Regions from separate parts of the Priestia sp. HNGD-A6 genome, predicted to be linked through region 2. Evidence: predicted binding sites of a transcription regulator. Region 2 holds the regulator's gene; the other holds the start of a gene.
What was found. Region 2 encodes NrdR, which represses ribonucleotide reductase genes. Its sites were predicted from a motif close to AACACNATATATNGTGTT; they were not measured.
Positions count from the first base shown of each region.

Region 1 (11,028 bases), 260 kb from region 2:
AAAAAGGAAATAAAGATGGCTTTAAATAAAAAAGATATTTCCTGTTTATGCGTAGGTTGGTTATCCTGTTTTTTTTCATGCTGTTCTTTAGGTTCTGACATATTAATCACCTCTTGATGTAGTATGAACTTTTTTCTCATTTCCTACCGACTCATTTCTAAGTTTTTACGTTTATTACTCTTCCTATACGCAAGAAGGGCGCCTGATATCGCAGAGACATTTTAAAACTACTTCACACAGAGTTTCATAAAAAAATTTTATAAATGAAAGGAAAAAAATTCATATGAAGGGTGTGGAGATGAAAAATATTGGCTAAACTAGATAACATGCATCCGCCTAGAGGTTTATTTGATTTTGCTGTAGAATATAAAATACTAAGAAGTCTAGTCTAGTTAAGTTAGGTTGGTGCCTGAAATGTCTAAATTACAAAAACCTGCGTATGGTGGTCAAGCCGTTATAGAAGGTGTCATGTTCGGTGGCAAACGTATGATGGTGACGGCTATTCGCCGCAAAGATCAATCTATTGATTATTTTCATTCAAAAAGAAAATCAAATTCCGTACTCACTGCTTTAAAAAAAATTCCTTTTTTACGAGGAATTGCTGCTATTGTTGAAGCCAGTGCAAACGGTACGCAGCACTTGAACTTTTCCTCTGAACGCTATGACGTGAATCCAGAAGATGATGCTCAAGTAGCAGCAGAACAACAAAAAGAGAAAAAAGAATCAAAACTATCTTTAATATTTGGCGTTGCAACTATTGGTGTAATATCCTTTCTTTTCGGGAAAGTACTATTTACATTGATTCCTGTGTTTTTAGCACAATTGACACGTCCTGTTTTCACTTCAAGTGTAGCTCAAGTTTTTATTGAAGGAGTATTTAAACTATTATTGCTCCTTGGCTATATTTATGTGATTTCACAAACGCCACTTATTAAACGGGTGTTTCAATATCATGGAGCAGAACACAAGGTCATTAATGCATATGAAAACAATGCTGAACTTACGGTAGAAGCCGTTCAAGCACAATCTCGACTTCATTATCGCTGCGGAAGTAGCTTTATCCTCTTTACCGTAGTTGTAGGAATGTTTGTCTACCTACTAGTTCCAACGGATCCTCTTTGGTTACGAATTGTGGATCGCCTTGCATTAATTCCAGTTGTCCTTGGTTTATCATTTGAAGTGTTACAGTTAACCAATAAAGTTCGTCATGTCCCTCTTCTTCGCTTTTTAGGTTATCCCGGTTTATGGCTTCAGCTTTTAACAACCAAAGAACCAAAAGATGATCAAGTTGAAGTTGCGATTGCTTCATTTAAAGAACTTTTACGCGTTGAAAATGAACTTTCTTCTACCACTGACGAACAAGTTGTCTAATCCACACCGTTTTGCTTTCTTTTTTTACTATTTTAGGAGGTGAACAAAATGAGACGTCCATTCGTGAAACCACTTGTATATGGTCTAATCGGGTTAGGAGTCATTGGCTTTGCATTTACGTTGATTACAGATCCAGCTGTTTTATTACGTCAAGCAGGTTATATTTTTCTGTTTATCATTTTGTTTTACTTAGTTTATCGGTTTATTCTCCGCCCTTCTCAGACAAAAGGTCAAGATAGAGGCTATGTGCGCGCAGTAAAGCAATCGAAACTGCGTCAAAAAGAAAAAGAGCGAGGAAGCAACAAAGTTGATATGCATACGTACCGAAGCTCAAATAAGCGCCCGGTATCCAAATCAACGAAACCGCTAAAGAAAAAGAAAAACAACTCACACTTGACCGTCATCGAAGGTAAAAAAGGAAAAAAGAAAAATAGAGCATTCTTTTAAAAAAACAAGGAGAAAAGCCTCCTTGTTTTTTTAATAGCACCATTTTTTCAAAAATGCCCTTGTACGCTTTTTGCCAAACGCAATCAGCTCTTCCTTCCGTTCTTCTGTGAGGGTAAATTCTGTCGCAAAAACTTGATTAACAGGTAAAAAGATAATATTTTTCTCGTGACGTTTTGAAATATGTCTTGCATCGTGCGCATCTTTCATCGTCTCAAAAAGCGCACTGAATAAACCAACGGCATTTTTAATTTTATTCCGTTCTCTCTCTTCGTCCTTCGGACTCAGCTTCACACCAATTACCGGTCGTTTCTTCAAACTTTTATCATCATCAAATAAAAAAATTGGAAAGTTGCTTAACACTCCCCCGTCGACTATTAAACTGCTTGGAGTAGATTTTAATTTAACCGGCTCAAAAAAATATGGAATGCTGCAGCTCATCCGAACGGCTCTTGCTACAGAAAAACGATTCGGATCAATGTGATATTTAGGCAAATCATCTGGAAGAACAAGCATCGTACTGTTGGTCAAATCTGACGCAATAATACGCAGCGACTGATCAGGCAAATCAGCAAATGTACGAATTCCTCTGCTCCGCAACTTCTCAGCAATCCACTTTTCAAGCCTTTCTCCTTTATATAATCCCATTTTCCAATATAAAAACAGCCATTTTGTCAAGCTCGATGGTAAAAAGGACATTCTTTGATCTAGGAAAGAAGATAACTCAATTTCATTCATCATTTCAACGATTTCTTCACTTGTATAACCAGCTGCTACAAATGCACAAATAATGGAACCCGCACTCGTTCCCGCTAAGCGCCGAAAAATAAAGCCTTTTTCTTCTAGAGCTTGTAACGCACCAATCAGTGCAAGCCCTTTAATACCGCCACCTGAAAATACTCCGTCGACGTACACAGCCTCTCCTCCAAACTACCTACTCTACATTTGTAGTCGACTCAGCAACAAGTTATGATAAAAAGAAAAAAAGCAGTGACGCTATTGGCCGCTGCTTTTTCCTTATAATTTTTGCTCTTCTTCATTTCGTTTCTGTACATTGCGAAGATCTTGAATACGGTTATGATTTTCTTCAAAGTATTGAACCAAGTCCCCAATTCGATCAATGGAATTCCAGCTTAAATGATGTTCAATTCCTTCTACGTCATCATAAATATTCTTCTCATCCACGCCAATGATTCGCAATAGCTGCTCTAAGAGCTCGTGGCGATAAACAAGACGTTTTCCAATCTTCTGTCCCTTAGCTGTTAAAACAAGGCCTCGATATTTTTCGTAAATTAAGTACTCATCTTTGTCTAGTTTTTGAACCATCTTTGTTACAGATGAGGGGTGAACCGCCAATGCATCAGCAATATCAGACACTCGAGCGTATCCTTTATCTTCAATTAGCATATATATTTGTTCAATATAATCTTCCATACTCGGTGTAGGCATGAAATCTCCCCCAATTAATATTATGTATTGCTAATAATAAGTCATAAATGTCTGTTTCTTATAGTGATATCGTGTTCATGTTTGATAATCTATGTGAAAAAAAACGTGTAAATAAAGCGATGTCATAAGATAAAACTGGATAAAAGACATTCAATTAAAATCATACTACAATGCTTATTCAAATACAAGAACCGTTCTCTCCCGCTTCTTATTTATGCCCCATTTTCATACATAATAAAAGCCGACTCACTTGAGTCAGCTTTTACTAGTCAATCATGATTAAAAATTAAAGGCCGCATTTCAGCTGTGCACCACAGTTTGTACATGTGTTGCATCCGCCCATTTCCTCTACCGTTCCTTGACGGCAAACCGGACACGTATTACCTACTTCAGAACCGATTGTTACATCAGTTGAACGAATTTCATTAATTGTATCAACTAACACAACGTGTGGTTTTGTTTCTTCTTTTGGCGCTTCAATTTCTTCATCAAACGTATTTTCTTCTGCTTTTAGCGTTAAGACTTGTGCATCACGGCTTCCGTCTACGTACACCGTACCGCCTTTTGCTCCGCCTTTATACAGACGCTCGTACACTTTTTGAACTTGCTCTACCGTGTAACCACGAGGAGCGTTTACTGTTTTACTAATTGAGCTATCAATCCAGCGCTGAATCACACATTGCACGTCCGCGTGAGCTTGTGGTGCAAGTTCCATAGCTGAAATGAACCATTCAGGAAGATTGTTTGGATCTGCTTCTGGATGCTGATCTAAATACTCTTGAACGATATCAGCTTTCACTTCAATAAACTTACCCAAACGACCGCTTCGGAAGTATGAGAATGAGAAATAAGGTTCAAGACCCGTTGATACTCCAACCATTGTTCCAGTACTGCCAGTTGGCGCTACTGTTAATAAATGAGAGTTTCGGATACCGTGCTCTTTAATGTTTTCACGAATATCTTCAGGCATTTTTTTCATGAAGCCTGTATTTGTGAATGCTTCACGTAAAGAAGCCGTTTCAGCATCTGTTTCGCCCACTAAGAACGGGAAGCTTCCTTTTTCTTTTCCAAGCTCTACAGACGCGCGGTAAGCCGTCGTGGCAATTGTTTCAAACACTTTATCTACTAACTCATTGCCTTTGTCAGAGCCGTATTCTGTTTCACAATAAATAAGAAGATCGTGAAGACCCATTACACCAAGACCAACGCGGCGTTCGCCAAGCGCTTGCTTTTGGTTTTCTTCTAAGAAATAAGGAGTTGCATCAATAACGTTATCTTGCATTCTAACGCCCGTTTCAACCGTTTGACGTAGCTTTTCAAAGTTAACTGTTTTTGTTTCTTTATCTGCCATTTGCGCTAAGTTAACAGCAGCTAAGTTACAAACAGAGAATGGTGCAAGTGGTTGTTCACCACATGGATTCGTTGCAACAACGTGCTGACCATATGCTTGAGCATTTGTCATGTCATTGGCATTGTCGAAGAAGAAAATGCCTGGTTCAGCTGAGTACGTTGCACAAATATTAATTAAGTTCCATAGCTCTTTTGCACGGATAGTACGGTACGTACGAACTTTGTTTCCTTGTTTTGCCCACTCGCGCACGTCGCCTACTTCGTGCCAGTTTTCATTGTAGTTAGCCATTTCTTCTTTTGAATAGCTTTCTACGTCTGGGAAGCGAAGTTCGTATTCACCGTCGTTTTCAACAGCATCCATAAAATCTTTTGTTAAGCATACAGAAATGTTTGCTCCTGTTAAAAACTCTGAGTTATGAACGCTGTACGTTCCGCCTGTTTGCAGCTTTTCTTCTGCATCTTTAATGATTTTTTCACTGAACCCACCAAGACCAGGAATTTGTTTATAGTTAATGATTCCTTGGTACATTGCTTCTTCAGACTCTGTTAGCGGCGTGAACTTCAATTTATCTTGAGCGTGCTTTTTAATCATTTCGTCATTTGTGTTTTCAATTAAGAAACGTAAAATGCGAGGGTTTTGCATTTTAGAAATAATAAACTCTACAATGTCAGGATGCCAGTCGGCAAGCATGATCATTTGAGCCCCACGACGTGACCCACCCTGCTCAACAAGATGCGTCAGTTTAGCAATATCATCCAACCATGAAACCGAACCAGATGATTTGCCGTTTACACCGCGAGCCAGCGTGTTGCGCGGGCGAAGAGTTGAACCATTGGTTCCAACACCGCCTCCGCGGCTCATGATTTCCATTACTTGTTTGCGGTGTTCTGAAATACCTTCGCGTGAATCTTTTACATAAGGCATTACGTAACAGTTAAAGTAAGTTACGTCCGTGTCAGCACCTGCACCGTAAAGAACGCGGCCAGCGGGTACAAAGTTTAGCTGAACAAGCTCTTGATAGAACTTTTCAAACCACTCTTTGCGCTTTTCTTCTGTTTTTTCCACAGAAGCTAAGCCTGTTGCATTACGTTTTGCAATTTGCTCATAGAAGGCCTCTAGAGGTTTTTCAATGACATCTAAAGAACGAGTAATTAACCCATTTTCTGCTTCTTCAGGTGATAAAGCTCCTCTAAACTCATCTTCTACCTTGACAACAGCGGTTTTTTGCTCAAAATTAATGCTTTCCACATAGCCAAGTCCTCGTGCTGGAAATTTTGGGTCTTCCTTTACAGTTAGAACAACAAAATCTCCTTCTGATAACGTTAATTTTTCCGTATCTTTAAACGCATAGCGGTCTAACATTACCAATCTTGAAACACCTTTATGAGTTAACTTCATATCCGGTGTAATCGGATGTACTTGCGGAAAGCGTTCAATATCTGAATTGAGCTTTTCAACATTCATATTCACTTTTTGATTTAACAAAACAGTCATTCTCACAACTCCTTACCTATCGAACATCTATAAATTTATTAACTCTATTTCCTTTTAAAGGAAATAGAGTTTTTCAATCAACTATCAATAACTTACCACACGGCTTGGACGAATTCAATATATAGTATTTGACACTTCTCCAAACATCTACATATAGAAGGGTGTCAAGTGAAATATTTTTTTTTTCGTAAAAAAAGTGTTTGACTTTTCTTCCCTATGTATTCTATTAGCCAAGCATTGTTTCTAAAAATTCCAATAAAAAGTGCAACTTATAAGAAGTTGCACTTTTATCTATTTACCATCCGCATTCGTTTAGCGCTTAAAGTTCCATTCATCCGATCCGTACTTTGTGCGCGCTAGTTCTTCTACATATGCTTCCTCTTCTTCAGATAGTGTATACGGTTCTAAATCGATATCAAGAGCAGAAGCAAATCCTTTATAAAACGCTTCTTTTGCTTCTTCAATAGAGATTTTGCGGCCCGCAATTGCATTGATCGCTACCGCTTTAGAACGAAATGCGCGCTGCATTCTTTCTTTCACGCGGTCATTTGGGTAATTAAACACGCTGAATAATTTATCTTCATCAATCTCTAACAGGATAGAGCCGTGCTGGAGGATAACTCCCTTTTGTCTAGTCTGAGCACTTCCAGCAATTTTGCGGCCCTCTACAACTAGTTCATACCAAGAAGGAGCGTCAAAACATACAGATGAACGAGGGTTTTTTAAGCTATTTTTTTCTTCTTCTGAACGAGGAATAGCAAAATAAGCCTCGAGCCCTAACGAACGAAAACCTTCCAGTAAACCTTCTGAGATCACGCGGTATGCTTCTGTAACTGTCTTAGGCATATTAGGATACTCTTCAGATACAATGACGCTGTAAGTAAGCTCTTCATCATGAAGCACGCCCCTGCCGCCCGTTGGACGTCTCACAAAGCCTAATCCTAATTCTTTTACTTTATCAAAGTTAATTTCTTTTTCAGCTTTTTGAAAATAACCGATCGACAGCGTTGGAGGGTTCCATCCGTAAAAACGAATCGTAGGTGGAATTTCCCCTTTACTATGCCATTCTAATAACGCTTCATCTAACGCCATATTGTAATAAGGCGAACGGTTGTTGGAATCAATAAATCTCCACTTTGCTTTCATATACCTCATCCTCAGCTATATGTAATATAAAAAATAAATCCGTTTTTTAGTCTACCAAAAGATTGAGCTAAGGAAAAGCAAAGAGCAACATAAAACTGCGAATTCAAATGTGGTAGTTTTTTCATTTTGGGGAAGAAATCCGCTAGATTCAAGGCAAAATCGCTTTACTTCTAATTTCATTCACTTATATAATAAGAGTATGGATTTTGTCGAAGAAAGGAAGAATCAGCATGTCACCAATTACAGCAGTACTCATTTTACTTGGAGTAATCATCATATACTCTGTCGTTATGTTCTTTATCCAACGTCGCATTATGAAAACGTTAACTGAAGAAGAATTCCGCAGCGGCTACCGCAAGGCACAGCTAGTTGATATTCGCGAACCGAATGAATTCGAAAACGGACATATTTTAGGCGCACGAAATATTCCTCTTTCACAGTTCCGTATGCGCATTAAAGAATTTCGTCCGGATCAGCCTGTGTACATCTATTGTCAAAGCGGAATGCGCACAGGACGTGCAGCACAAATGCTTCGTCGCCACGGTGTTAAAGAAATCTATGATTTAAAAGGCGGCTTCAAAATGTGGAACGGTAAAGTAAAAAAGAAAAAATAATGGTATGTATATAGAAAAACCTCGCCTTTGGGCGAGGTTTTTTGTTAGACGTTTTGAACAGCCTGTTCTTTCTGATAGCGAAGAACTGGTTTTCTCGCTGCCAGCGTTTCGTCAAGGCGCTTCACAACCGTTGTATGCGGAGCTTCCTGTACGAGTTCAGGCGTCTCTTCTGCTTCTTTTGCAATTTGAATCATCGCATCGATAAACGCATCTAGCGTTTCTTTCGACTCCGTTTCCGTTGGTTCGATCATCATGCACTCTTCTACGATAAGAGGGAAGTAGATAGTCGGCGGATGATAGCCAAAATCAAGCAGTCGTTTCGCGATATCCAATGTGCGCACACCAAGCTTTTTCTGACGTTTTCCTGATAAAACAAATTCGTGCTTACAGTGACGGTCAAACGGCAGCTCATAGTGTTCTGCTAAACGACGCATCATATAGTTGGCATTTAGCACAGCGTTTTCCGTTACGGCTTTTAAGCCGTCTGGACCCATTGAACGAATATACGTATAAGCGCGAACGTTGATACCGAAGTTGCCGTAAAACGGCTTTACGCGTCCAATTGACTGAGGACGGTTATAGTCAAAGTGATAGCCTTGTTCTGTTTTCACAAGCACTGGTTTAGGCAGATACGGAATTAAATCTGCTTTTACCCCTACCGGACCAGAACCAGGACCGCCGCCTCCATGAGGACCTGTAAAGGTTTTATGAAGATTTAAATGAACAACGTCAAATCCCATATCTCCAGGACGAGCTTTGCTTAATACTGCGTTTAAATTTGCACCATCATAATAAAGTTTTCCACCTGCTGCGTGAACAATTTCAGCCATTTCTAAAATATCTTCTTCAAATAACCCTAGCGTATTTGGGTTTGTTAACATTAAAGCGGCTGTATCTTCTCCCACTACGCGGCGTAAATCCTCTAAGTCCACTAAACCATGTTCATTTGATTTTACCGTTACCGTTTCAAATCCCGCAACTGTTGCCGAAGCAGGGTTCGTTCCGTGAGCTGAGTCTGGAACAATGACTTTTGTTCGCTGCGTCTCACCATTTGCTTCATGATAGGCACGAATCATCATAAGCCCGGTCCACTCGCCATGAGCACCCGCTGCTGGCTGAAGTGTTACTTCATCCATTCCCGTAATTTCTGTTAAATGCTCTTGTAAATCATATAAAAGTTCGAGAGCACCTTGAACCGTTTGCTCATCTTGAAGCGGATGAATATGCGCTAACCCAGCAATGCGTGCTGCTTGTTCATTCACTTTTGGATTATATTTCATCGTACATGAACCAAGCGGATAAAACCCTGAGTCCACTCCGTGATTTCGTTTTGAAAGCGCAGTGTAATGACGCATAATATCGAGTTCTGATACTTCAGGAAGCTCAGGAGCTTCGGTACGGACATACGCTTTTCCAAGCAGCTCTTCAGCATTTACTTGCGGAACATCTAACTCCGGCAATGAATAGCCGATTCGCCCTTCTTTACTGCTTTCAAAAATAAGTGATTGATTTTGATTAAGCATGAAGATCCCCCAATTCATTTACAAGTTGGTCAATTTCCTCTTTTGTACGGAGTTCTGTAAAAGCAAGCAGCATGTGATTTTCAAGCGCTTGGTTATCACGGCTAAGATCATAACCGCCAATTATTTTTGATGCTAATAAATGATTGTTTGCTTCTGTTACCGAAACAGGAAGCTTCACGACTAGTTCGTTAAAAAACGGTCCTTCAAATGCTACATTTACCCCTTTTGCCTTTAACGCTTCATATGCATAATGCGTTTTTGATAAGTTTTGCAGCGCCATTTCTTTTACACCTTGCTTGCCTAAAGCTGTCATGGCAACTGATGCTGCTAAAGCATTTAACGCTTGATTTGAACAAATGTTAGACGTCGCTTTATCGCGGCGTATATGCTGCTCACGCGCTTGAAGGGTTAAAACAAACCCTCGCTTACCGTTTTCATCGACCGTTTGCCCTACTAATCGTCCTGGGATTTTTCGCATAAGCTTAGACGTAGTTGCAAAGTATCCGCAGTGCGGGCCTCCAAATTGACTTGGAATACCAAATGGCTGTGCATCTCCAATGACAATATCAGCTCCAAATTCTCCAGGAGGCGTAAGTAAACCTAATGATAAAGGATTGCTTGAAACCACAAACATACATTTTTCTTGATGAGTAATTTCTTCAATTTCTTTTAACGGCTCGATTTGTCCGTAGAAATTTGGATACTGGACAATAACAGCTGCCACGTCACTTCCCATCTCTTTTTCTAATGCAATCATATCTGTTACGCCGTCTGCTGCAGGGATTTCTACCACTTCAATATATTGACCCTTCGCATACGTTTTTAACACATCTTTTGACTCAGGGTGAACGGCCGCAGAGACAAGTACTTTTTTCTTTTTCGTTTGACCCGCACTGAGCATAGCGGCTTCTGCTAAAGCAGTTCCTCCGTCATACATAGAAGAATTGGCCACGTCCATCCCCGTTAACTCACAAATCATTGTTTGAAATTCAAAGATGGCCTGAAGTTCTCCTTGAGAAATTTCTGGCTGATACGGAGTATAGGCAGTATAAAATTCCGAACGAGAAATAACATGGTCAACAATAACCGGCATGTAATGATCATAAACTCCCGCTCCTAAAAAAGAAGAATATTCTTTCAAATGAGCATTTTTTGCAGCCATATTATTTAATTCTTTTAACAGCTGAGGCTCTGAAGCCGCTTTTTTAATATTGTATTCTCCTTGAAAACGAACGCGCTGCGGAATATCTGAAAATAAATCATCAACGGATGAAACACCAATTGCTGCTAACATTTGCTGCTGATCTTGTTCTGTCATTGGTAAATAGCGATGTAACATGTTAAATTCCTCCCCAAAGCTTACTTTGAACGTTTATAAAAAGGTGTTGAAACCACTTTTGCTTTTAAGCGTTTTTTCCGAACCTGCACTTCCACTTCTTGACCAAGCTCTGTATACTCTGCTGATAATAGCGCTAAACCGATGTTTTTCTTTAATGTCGGTGACTGTGTACCTGTTGTCACAAATCCAATTTGTTCTTCATCTGCAAATACTTCGTAACCGTGTCTTGGTATACCTTTATCAATCATTTCAATTCCTACCAGCTTACGAGGTGCCCCGCTTTCACGCTGTTCTTTT
Region 1 covers NZ_CP138621.1:3,544,298-3,555,325, reverse strand. The annotation lists gene SCI76_RS18165 (YqhR family membrane protein) at 1-101, opposite strand, end outside; gene SCI76_RS18160 (DUF1385 domain-containing protein) at 415-1,371, shown strand; gene SCI76_RS18155 (SA1362 family protein) at 1,420-1,818, shown strand; gene SCI76_RS18150 (patatin-like phospholipase family protein) at 1,849-2,730, opposite strand; gene mntR (transcriptional regulator MntR) at 2,833-3,264, opposite strand; gene SCI76_RS18140 (vitamin B12-dependent ribonucleotide reductase) at 3,551-6,109, opposite strand; gene SCI76_RS18135 (biotin/lipoate A/B protein ligase family protein) at 6,422-7,255, opposite strand; gene SCI76_RS18130 (rhodanese-like domain-containing protein) at 7,486-7,869, shown strand; gene gcvPB (aminomethyl-transferring glycine dehydrogenase subunit GcvPB) at 7,914-9,392, opposite strand; gene gcvPA (aminomethyl-transferring glycine dehydrogenase subunit GcvPA) at 9,385-10,731, opposite strand; gene gcvT (glycine cleavage system aminomethyltransferase GcvT) at 10,752-11,028, opposite strand, start outside.
Region 1: SCI76_RS18140 (vitamin B12-dependent ribonucleotide reductase) is a predicted target of NrdR. The motif match lies at 6,221-6,238, and genes of this name have one in related genera.

Region 2 (11,028 bases):
TTCAAGGGACAGCAGCTGACATTATTAAAAAAGCAATGATTGAAATGGATAAGCGCTTAAAAGATGAAAATCTTCAGGCTAAGCTGCTGCTTCAAGTACACGATGAGCTGATTTTTGAAGCCCCAGAAGAAGAAATTAAAATTTTAGAGAAAATCGTACCAGAAGTAATGGAGCATGCTTTAGAGCTAGAAGTTCCGTTGAAAGTAGATTATTCTTACGGAAAGACTTGGTACGAAGCAAAGTAGTGGAAAAAGGATGTGACAAACGTGCCAGAATTACCAGAAGTTGAGACCGTCAGACGTACGTTGATTGAATTAGCCAGTGGTAAGACCATTGAGCGTGTAACCGTTAAATGGCCTAATATTATCAAACGTCCTGAGCAAGTTGAGCAGTTTTGTGACGCGCTTGTTGGACAAACCATTCGAGATGTTGAACGCAGAGGTAAGTTTTTGAAAATTGTACTCGATGATTATACGATGGTTTCTCATCTGCGTATGGAAGGAAAATATGCTCTCCATGAAAATGCAGACGAACCAGATAAGCATGTACACGTCTTTTTTCACTTCACCGACGGAACAGAATTACGATACCGGGATGTAAGGAAATTTGGTACCATGCACTTATTTAAAAAGGGAGAGGAAGATCTGTTTCCTCCTCTTATTGGCCTTGGACCTGAACCGTTTGACGAAACATTTAATCCAAGTCAGTTAAAAATGCGAATCGGCAAAACCTCTCGAAAAATCAAGCCGGTTTTACTCGATCAAAATGTCGTGGTTGGGCTAGGGAATATTTATGTAGATGAAGCACTATTTCGCGCAGGGATTCACCCTGAACGAGTGGCCAGCCAATTAACAGACGAAGAGTATGAAAAATTGTACGAAGAAATTGTAGCGACCCTTCAAGAAGCGGTGAAACAAGGGGGAAGCACAATTCGCACGTATGTAAACACACAGGGGCAAATAGGCATGTTTCAGCAGCAGCTTTACGTGTACGGAAGAAAAGGCGAATCCTGTAAAATTTGCGGTACCCCAATTGAAAAATTTGTTGTAGGCGGTAGAGGAACACATATCTGCCCAAATTGTCAGCCGGCTAAAAAATAACAATGGATGGGCTCCTTTCATATACTACGTATAGACAGAAAGGAAAGGAGTCCTCTCATCATGATAACATTTTCTTTACTTATTCTTGCTTTTGCCGTAAGTCTTGACAGCTTTAGCGTTGGCCTGACATACGGACTTCGAAAGGTGAAAATCCCGCTGAAATCCATTTTTATTATTTCATGTTGCTCAGCATTTTCTTTAATGTTTTCTATGTTTTTAGGAAAGGTACTTACGCATCTATTTTCAGTGGATGTACTAAATAAAGTAGGCGGAGGTATTCTTGTTCTACTTGGAATGTGGATTTTATACCAGTTTTTTTGTCCGGCAGATTCATCTCGAGTGAAAGAAGAAAAAACATTAGTGAAAATTGAAATTAAGTCAATTGGCTTAGTCATTAACGTATTGAAAAAACCAACGGCAGCAGATTTAGATAATTCAGGTTCCATCACTGGGATTGAAGCATTTATACTTGGAATTGCATTATCTCTTGATGCATTTGGAGCAGGGTTTGGAGCAGCTTTATTAGGTTATTCGCCGTATGCTTTAGCAATTGCTGTAGCTCTTATGAGTTCACTTTTTTTAAGTGCGGGCATACAGTTTGGCAAAGTTTTTTCACGTTTATCATGGATGAAAATGTTTTCCTTTTTACCGGGAGTTCTGCTTATTATTTTAGGTATTTTTAGATTTTAAATAAAGCGATAAAGGAGAGGCCAATGTCAATTGTAATTGGATTAACGGGCGGAATTGCTAGTGGAAAAAGTACGGTAACCGGAATGCTGAGAGATATTAATATTCCAGTAATCGATGCTGACCACATTGCAAAAGAAGTCGTCGAACCAGGAAAAGAAGCATATAACCAAATCGTAGAGACGTTCGGCCGTGCCATTCTTCACGAAAATGCGGAGATCAATCGAGCTGCTTTAGGGGGAATTGTGTTTTCTCAAGAGGAAGAACGTAAAAAGTTGAATGCAATTGTACACCCTGCGGTAAGAAAAGAAATGCTTTCTCAAAAGGAAAGGTATATCGAGGAAGGATACGATGCTGTGGTATTAGATATTCCGCTGCTGTTTGAAAGTGATTTGACGCATTTAGTCGATAAAGTAGTGGTTGTATATGTCGATGAGCCTGTGCAGCTAGAAAGGTTAAAATCTCGTAATGATCTCTCGACGAAAGATGCCTATGCACGTATCCACGCACAGCTGCCTTTGATTCAAAAAGTAGCCTTAGCCGATGCGGTGATCAATAACAACGGACCTGTAGAGGAAACAAAACAACAGCTTTTAAGTATATTAGCCCTATGGCTAGATTAAAGAGGCTGAGATAAACGTATGTTAGCTGAAGGGAAATCCGAACGAGCTTGATTCTTGAGGTAGAATCAAGCTCGTTCGGATTTTTTTATTGAGAATATTTACGAGCTTCTAAAAAAGAATGTGTTAAATATCTGTTCTCGCTATATACATATAGTAAAACTTAATTAAAATAATTTATTAAAAAAAATTAATATTATTCACTTTTTAAATATTTATGTTATACTATTCAATATAAAAAGTTAAATAGTATAACACATATAGAGAGGGGTATAGCCATGAAAGCACGTATTGCCATTAATGGTTTTGGGAGAATAGGAAGAATGGTTTTTCGCACAGCGATTATAGAGGAGAATTTAGATATTATTGCTATAAATGCATCTTATCCAGCAGAAACATTAGCACATTTAATCAAATATGACTCTATACACGGACCATTTAATGGAGATGTTAAATGTGATGATGATGCGCTAATTGTTAACGGTAAAAGAATCCAGCTATTAAATTCACGCGATCCGCTGAATTTGCCTTGGAAAGAGCTTGGGATTGATTTAGTTGTTGAAGCAACAGGGAAATTTAATTCAAGAGAAAAAGCGCAGTTACATATTGAAGCAGGTGCTAAAAAAGTTGTCTTAACGGCACCGGGTAAACAAGAAGATATTACTATTGTGATGGGCGTAAACGAACGAGAGTTTGATGTGAATCAGCATAACATTATCTCTAATGCCTCTTGTACGACAAATTGTCTAGCTCCAGTTGTCAAGGTGTTAGACGAAGCGTTCACAATTGAAAACGGTTTAATGACGACCGTTCACGCATATACAAATGATCAAAAGAATATTGATAACCCGCATAAAGACTTGCGAAGAGCCCGTGCGTGTGCTCAATCAATTATTCCTACAACAACTGGAGCAGCCAAGGCGCTTTCATTAGTTCTTCCTCATTTAAAAGGAAAGCTTCATGGAATGGCGCTGCGCGTTCCTACGCCGAACGTATCGCTTGTCGATTTAGTTGTGGATGTAAGGAAACCTGTGACGATGGAAGATGTTAATCTAGCGTTCATTAAAGCTGCTGAAGGACCATTAAAGAATATTTTAAATTTAACAATGGAACCACTCGTATCAATTGACTTTAATACAAATCCTCATTCAGCGATTGTAGATGGACTATCGACTATCGTAATGGAAGATCATAAAATTAAAGTGTTAGCTTGGTACGATAACGAGTGGGGCTACTCTCAGCGCGTAGTCGATTTGGTAAGATATATTGCTGCAGAAATGCGTAATGGATCAAAGATAAGAGTAAGCTAAGAAAGCTATAGATTGCTTTTTAAAAAAACAGGGAGCTATCGCCCTGTTTTTTTTGTTTTTATTCAAAAGAATAGGGAAAAGCAATAAGATAATCATGCAAAGGAGTGTTTCTTTTCCTCAATTTTAATAAAAAAATGAATAGTCGTTTAGCAGCTTTTACACACTGTCTCACGAGAATACAGGGGTAATTTGTATAGGTCTATCTGCGGGAACAATCTTTAATAAAATCAAAACACGTATTGCAAAATAAATGTAAACAAAGTATACTATGTTTCGTGAACTTCTTGTGTACCTTTCGGTGATGTGGCTACTTAAAGGGTTAGGACCTCTTTGGACTAACTTTCCCCCGTGGTAGTTAACATGCTATATGGCGAAAGAACTTCATGTTTAACGATTAAAAATTGTTAAAGGGGGAAATATCATTATGGAAACAATGGGTCGTCATGTCATCTCAGAATTATGGGGATGCGATTTCGATAAGTTAAATGATATTGATTATATTGAAAAAACGTTTGTTGATGCAGCTTTAAAATCTGGTGCGGAAGTTCGCGAAGTAGCGTTCCATAAATTTGCACCTCAAGGTGTAAGTGGCGTTGTTATTATTTCAGAATCACATTTAACGATTCACAGCTTCCCAGAGCATGGTTATGCAAGTATCGATGTTTATACTTGTGGTCATTTAGATCCTACAATCGCAGCAGATTATATTGCAGATGCTCTAAGTGCACAGACACGTGAAACAATTGAATTACCACGTGGAATGGGTCCTGTTCAGGTAAAACAAACTAAAGCGAATGCACTTTAATAGTGTCGATTGATTACGTAAGTTAAGAGGTGTATTACACACCTCTTTTTAGTATATAAATTTTTAATATGCAAAAACAAAGGGGATAACAACATGGGGGTAGTACAAGTAGTTAAATCTTTATTTTCTAATCATGTAGAAACAAGCGATCGTCATTCAGATCCGACTCTAAAAACGCATTATTACAAAACAACGGCTGGGAATGCATTTAAGCAAGTTCATGAAATGTTGAAGCATATGCAAGGGATAGAGATACTTGCTGCGTATGAAGAGCGAGGAGAAATTAGCTTAAACGTTGTAAAAGGAAGAAAAGCTTTTGTTGTGATTACCATTATTAGCGTACGTCCTCTTGAAACCGCTATCGATTTTTCTGCTACAACAGAGTCAAAAGTGGTGCCAGTTGATTTTGGTTTTAGCAAAGAACTTGTACGTACGCTTTATAAGAGCTTTGATCAAAAACTTATTCCTCTTTCTTCGTAAGTTCCTTATCATTTTTGAATTTCAGGAAATAAAATGGGGAAATTCCTTTTCCTTTACTTGTATTCAAGCCTTGTTTTCTATAAGATGGAATAAAGTAAATCCTTTAATATAGCATCGTGTTTGATAAAGGAAATGATGATGACAATCATAATAAATGGCGAATAGCCGGCTAACATAGATGAAAATTAACTTATATGAGAGAAAATAAAAAGAAAAACAAGGTTTATTATTGGAGCTGAGAATATGAAGTGCCCATCCTGTCATTACAATGGAACGAGAGTGCTGGACTCGCGCCCTGTAGAAGAAGGCCGCTCTATTCGTAGAAGACGTGAATGCGAAGAGTGTCACTATCGTTTTACAACTTTTGAGAAAGTAGAAGAACTTCCGTTAATTGTTGTAAAAAAAGATGGAGCGAGAGAAGAGTTCAGCAAAGACAAAATCCTTCGAGGGTTAATTAAGGCGTGTGAAAAACGCCAAGTAAGCTTAAAACAACTGGAAGATACCGTACACGATATTGAAACAGAGCTGCGCAGTCAGGGTACATCAGAGGTGCAGTCAGATGTGGTAGGAGAAATGGTGATGGAGCGATTAGCTGCTATCGATGAAGTCTCTTATGTTCGATTTGCTTCGGTATACCGACAATTTAAAGACATCAATGTATTTATTGATGAATTAAAAGATTTAATTAAGAAGGAACGACTGTAAAAGAGCTATTGAAGTATTCTTTAGGCTCTTTTTTTGTCATTTCTATTACTTTAAAAGTAGGTAGGGAACGACATGAAAGAACAACATTGGAAAGAAATGATACCGGTCGATCGTTATGTTGTTCGTTCGAGCGGCATACTGCAGGAATACGACCGAAAGATTTTAACAATGCTCTATCAGCCGTTGGTGGGTACGACGTGTTTTGGTTTGTATATGACGCTATGGAGCGAGCTGGAACAAGATCGTTTATGGGGAAAAGAGTCTACGCATCATCACCTAATGTCAATGATGCAAATTAATTTGAAAGCTATTTACCATGAGCGGTTAAAATTAGAAGGTATTGGTTTGTTAAAAACATATATTAAGGAAGAAGATGATGTTCGTGTGTTCATTTATGAGCTCATTCCTCCTCTTACGCCCCATCAGTTCTTTAACGATGGCGTGTTAAATGTATATTTATATAACCGACTAGGAAAATCCATCTTTCAAAAAATAAAAAATTATTTTTCGGATTCACTCGTGGATGATCAATCGTTCAAAGATGTGACGCATTCATTTAACGATGTATTTAAATCAGTTAAAGCAACGGAGCTGGCTCCAAGTTTTCAGTCTGAAAGCAAGGATGTATTTTCTCCTGATGCTCAAACGGACTTTATAGATTCTTCAAACCGTGCTTCTATTGAGATGAGCCCGGATTCCTTTGATTTTGATTTATTTTTAGCAGGCCTAACAGATTCAATGATTTCGAAAAGGTCAATTACATCTAAAGTAAAACAAGCGATTGAAAAGTTAGCTTTTTTATACGGCATTGATCCTCTTCAAATGAAAAATGTAGTGCTCGATTCGCTAAATGAGAATGATCAAGTTGATATTGAATTGCTTAGAAAAGCAGCACAGTCCTTTTACCAATTTGAAAATGGAGAAGCACTTCCCAATCTAAGCGAACAAATTCAGCCTCCTATGCTTCGTACCATGCAGGAAAAGCAGCCTCAGACTAAGGAAGAGCAGCTCATTCAACAGCTAGAAGTCACCTCTCCTCGACAGCTATTGATCGAGTTTTCAGGGGGGGCAGAGCCATCAAAAGCAGATTTACAAATGATTGAAGAAGTGATGTTTAATCAAAAGCTTTCACCAGGGGTAGTAAATGTTCTGATTTACTATGTTATGCTAAGATCCGATATGAAATTATCTAAGAGCTATGTAGAGAAAATTGCTGGACACTGGGCGCGCAAAAAGGTACAAACTGTTCAAGATGCCATGAATTTAGCTAAAAATGAACAGAAAGAATATCAGAACTGGACTGAGGCAAAGCAAAATAAAAAAACGGCCGGACGAAAAATTGTGCGTAAAGAAATGGTGCCAGAGTGGTTGAGCGATGAAGAAAAAGAAGAGAAAAAGCAGCCTTCAAAAGAAGCGGATGAATTTGAAGAAGAAAAACGAAAGCTACAAGAAGAGCTCAAGCAGTTAGATCAAGAGCTAAAACAAAAGCATAAAGAATAAAAAGCAGGTATGATAGAGATGAGGTGAAAAAGATGAAGCCTATCAATGATTCACTAAATCAGTTAGTGAACAAAAAGGATTTTAAAGCACGTTTAGAAGCATTAAGAAACAGTATTCTGTCTAATCCCGAAGTTAAAACGTTTCTGCAAGAGCATCGCCATGAGTTAGATGAGCAAATGGTCGACCGAGGCTTGATGAAGATGCATGAATTCATCGACCAGAGCAAATGCTGTGACAAATGCCCTTCTCTGCAAAGCTGTGTCAATATGGTGAAGGGGTATCACCCTCAGCTGGTTGTAAAAGGCCGTAATATTGATTTACAGTATGAACGCTGTCCTAGAAAAGTACAAGAAGATGAGCGAAAAGAACAAGAATCTTTTATTCAGTGTATGTACGTGCCCAAAGAAATTTTACAGGCAACGATGTCTGATATTGAAATTGAGCAGGGAAGATTTGAAGCCATTAAATTAGTAAGAGATTTTGTGCGAGAATATGAGCCAAATAAGAAAATGAAAGCTTTATATTTACACGGTTCGTTTGGTGTGGGGAAGACGTATTTTCTTGGAGCAATTGCCAATGCGTTAGCCGAAAAGAAAGTGAAATCTACGATTCTGTATGTCCCGGAGTTTTTGCGTGAGTTAAAAGGTTCGTTTCAAGATCAAAGCTTCAATGAGAAAATAGAGTATGTCAAAAAAGTACCGGTTCTTATGCTTGATGATCTCGGAGCAGAATCTGTAACGAGCTGGATGCGAGACGATGTGCTCGGAACCATTTTACAATTCCGCATGCTCGAAAATTTGCCGACATTTTTCAGCTCGAATTTAAATTTTAAAGAGCTTCAACATCATTTGACTTATACCCAACGAGGCGAGCAGGAAGAGCTCAAAGCCGCTCGTGTCATGGAACGAATTAAGTCTCTAGCCATTCCCGTTGAAATGAATGGAGAGAATAAACGAAATAGATGAGCAGGTCGTTTTACATTTCTTGTAACGACTTGCTCATTTTTTTGCATGTTGCCCCATATACATTAATAAAGCGTGTCCAAAGGGGGGCTATGAGGAATGAAAATATTCTTTAAATATGTAGAAGACGCAGTCATTGTATATGAGTCTTTATGCGCGAAGCGAAGCGCTTTATCATATGGTTCACAGTGCTTGAAGTTGGTGAATAATCAGCTTTTAGTTATTGATGAGACATACAATCGAGAGGCCATTTTACAAGACATGGTGATACCGGTATTAACGCACGTGATTTTAAAAAAGAAAGAAAAAAAGATGATGGTAAACATATTAAAAGAACAATTTTTCTATTCAGAAGAGGAAGAACAAGATTTGCTGCTTCAAATTATGAGGGGGATTATGGAAGGAGAGAGAGGCGAAATTCCGCAAAAAACATTTTCCCTTCCAAGAGAATTACTTATCCGCCAGGCTCTTCAAGACTTCTTCATTCATAATGTAACATTCACCTTTGAGTCTTTTCTCCAATTCCGTTTAAAAGAATATCAAGAGCGGCTGCGCTATTATGCTGAGCTGGCGATTGATGAATATAAGCTTGAACAAGACTATCAAATTCTTATTCATCAGCTGCGTCAAGCAGCTAATGAAAGACAGTCATCTACAGGCGATGTGTATGTAATGCATTTGAATAAAAACAAGTTTGTATTGTACGACCAAAGCAGTAGATATGTTCCGGAGCGTGAATGTGCAGCCCTAGCAGAGGCCTTTCTATCTGAACAAGAATCAGTATACATAGACTCAACTATCATCGCGCCTTTGCTGAGTTTATCTCCAGCTGCTATTCATCTGTATAGCGACCAGCATGATCATGATTTTGTTTATACCATTCAAAATATTTTTCAAGAAAAAGTGATGTTATACGAAAAAAATGAATTTCCGTTTGATCAAAAGCAAAATATAACGTGAAAGGTTGATTTCTATTTTGAAAATGAATATAATAAATGCATATTGAAAAACAGCTATATGTCACAAGTTATGATGAGGACATGAGTGTATATTTACGGTTTATAGAGAGGGAGATCTAGGCTGAAAATCTCCTAACACGGAATATATTCTTACCACCTCTAAACTTCAGTAGTAAACGAGCAGCGTCTCTAGTAATTACTGACGGAATTTCCGTTATAAAACCTCGAGCCGCTTCGGGTTATTTGGGTTATCCAAGATACGAAGAGGAAACAAGGGTGGTACCGCGTGTATACACAACTCGTCCCTTTTTATAAGGGACGAGTTTTTTGTTTTTACAAAAAGTTTATTAGTTATGTTAAAGGAGTGGAAAGTTGTGTCAGAAGTAATCAAAATGACATTTCCTGATGGAGCTGTTAAAGAGTATCCAAAAGGATCATCAACAGAAGATATTGCGGCTTCTATTAGCCCGGGATTAAAGAAAAAAGCATTAGCAGGTAAAGTAAACGGCGAGCTGCTGGATTTACGTACGCCAATCGAACAAGATGGCAGTCTTGAAATCATTACGCAAGATGCTCCTGAAGCGCTTGAAATTATGCGCCATAGTACAGCGCATTTAATGGCTCAAGCAATCAAACGTTTATACAAAGATGTAAAAGTACAGCTAGGTGTAGGCCCGGTTATCGAAAATGGGTTTTACTATGACATCGATATGGAAGAATCAATTACTCCTGAAGATTTAGGTAGAATTGAAAAAGAAATGAAAAAAATCGTTAATTCAAATATTGAAATTGAACGAAAAGAAGTTTCTCGTGAAGAAGCCATTCAACTTTTTAAAGAAGTTGGCGATGAACTAAAGCTTGAATTGATTGATGCGATTCCAGCAGGTGAAAAGGTGACGATTTACCAACAAGGCGAATTCTTTGATCTTTGCCGAGGTGTGCACGTGCCGTCAACAGGCAAAATTAAAGAGTTTAAACTATTAAGCGTAGCAGGTGCTTATTGGCGCGGAGACAGCGACAATCAAATGCTGCAGCGTATTTACGGTACAGCATTCTTTACAAAAGCAGATTTAGACGAGCATCTTCGTCTTCTTGAAGAAGCAAAAGAACGTGACCACCGTAAACTTGGTAAAGAGTTAAACTTATTTACAAATTCTCAAAAAGTAGGACAAGGTCTTCCTTTATGGCTTCCAAAAGGTGCGACGATCCGCCGTATTATCGAGCGTTATATCGTAGATAAAGAAGTAAGCCTTGGTTATCAGCACGTTTACACGCCGGTGCTTGGAAGTGTAGAACTTTACAAAACGTCTGGTCACTGGGAGCACTATCAAGATGACATGTTCCCTGCAATGGAAATGGATAACGAAGACCTGGTTCTTCGTCCAATGAACTGTCCTCATCACATGATGGTGTACAAACAAGGTATTCACAGCTATCGTGAGCTTCCAATCCGTATTGCTGAACTTGGAACAATGCACCGCTACGAAATGTCAGGAGCATTATCAGGACTTCAGCGCGTTCGAGGCATGACGTTAAATGATGCACATATCTTTGTACGTCCGGATCAAATCAAAGAAGAATTTATTCGTGTGGTTCGCTTAGTTGAAGCGGTTTATAAAGATTTTGGATTTGAAAATTATTCATTCCGTCTATCTTATCGTGATCCTGAAGATACAGAAAAATACTTCGATGATGATGCAATGTGGGAAAAAGCACAAAGCATGTTAAAAGATGCAATGGATGAGCTTGACCTCGATTATTATGAAGCTGAAGGCGAAGCGGCATTCTACGGTCCAAAACTAGATGTTCAAGTTAAAACAGCTCTTGGTAAAGAAGAGACGCTATCTACGGTTCAATTGGATTTCTTACTTCCTGAACGCTTTGATTTAACGTATGTAGG
Region 2 covers NZ_CP138621.1:3,280,165-3,291,192, forward strand. The annotation lists gene polA (DNA polymerase I) at 1-245, shown strand, start outside; gene mutM (DNA-formamidopyrimidine glycosylase) at 267-1,100, shown strand; gene ytaF (sporulation membrane protein YtaF) at 1,161-1,790, shown strand; gene coaE (dephospho-CoA kinase) at 1,814-2,410, shown strand; gene SCI76_RS16735 (glyceraldehyde-3-phosphate dehydrogenase) at 2,686-3,717, shown strand; gene speD (adenosylmethionine decarboxylase) at 4,142-4,522, shown strand; gene SCI76_RS16745 (hypothetical protein) at 4,616-5,002, shown strand; gene nrdR (transcriptional regulator NrdR) at 5,246-5,707, shown strand; gene SCI76_RS16755 (replication initiation and membrane attachment family protein) at 5,780-7,207, shown strand; gene dnaI (primosomal protein DnaI) at 7,240-8,172, shown strand; gene ytxC (sporulation protein YtxC) at 8,269-9,129, shown strand; T-box leader at 9,190-9,438, shown strand; gene thrS (threonine--tRNA ligase) at 9,482-11,028, shown strand, end outside.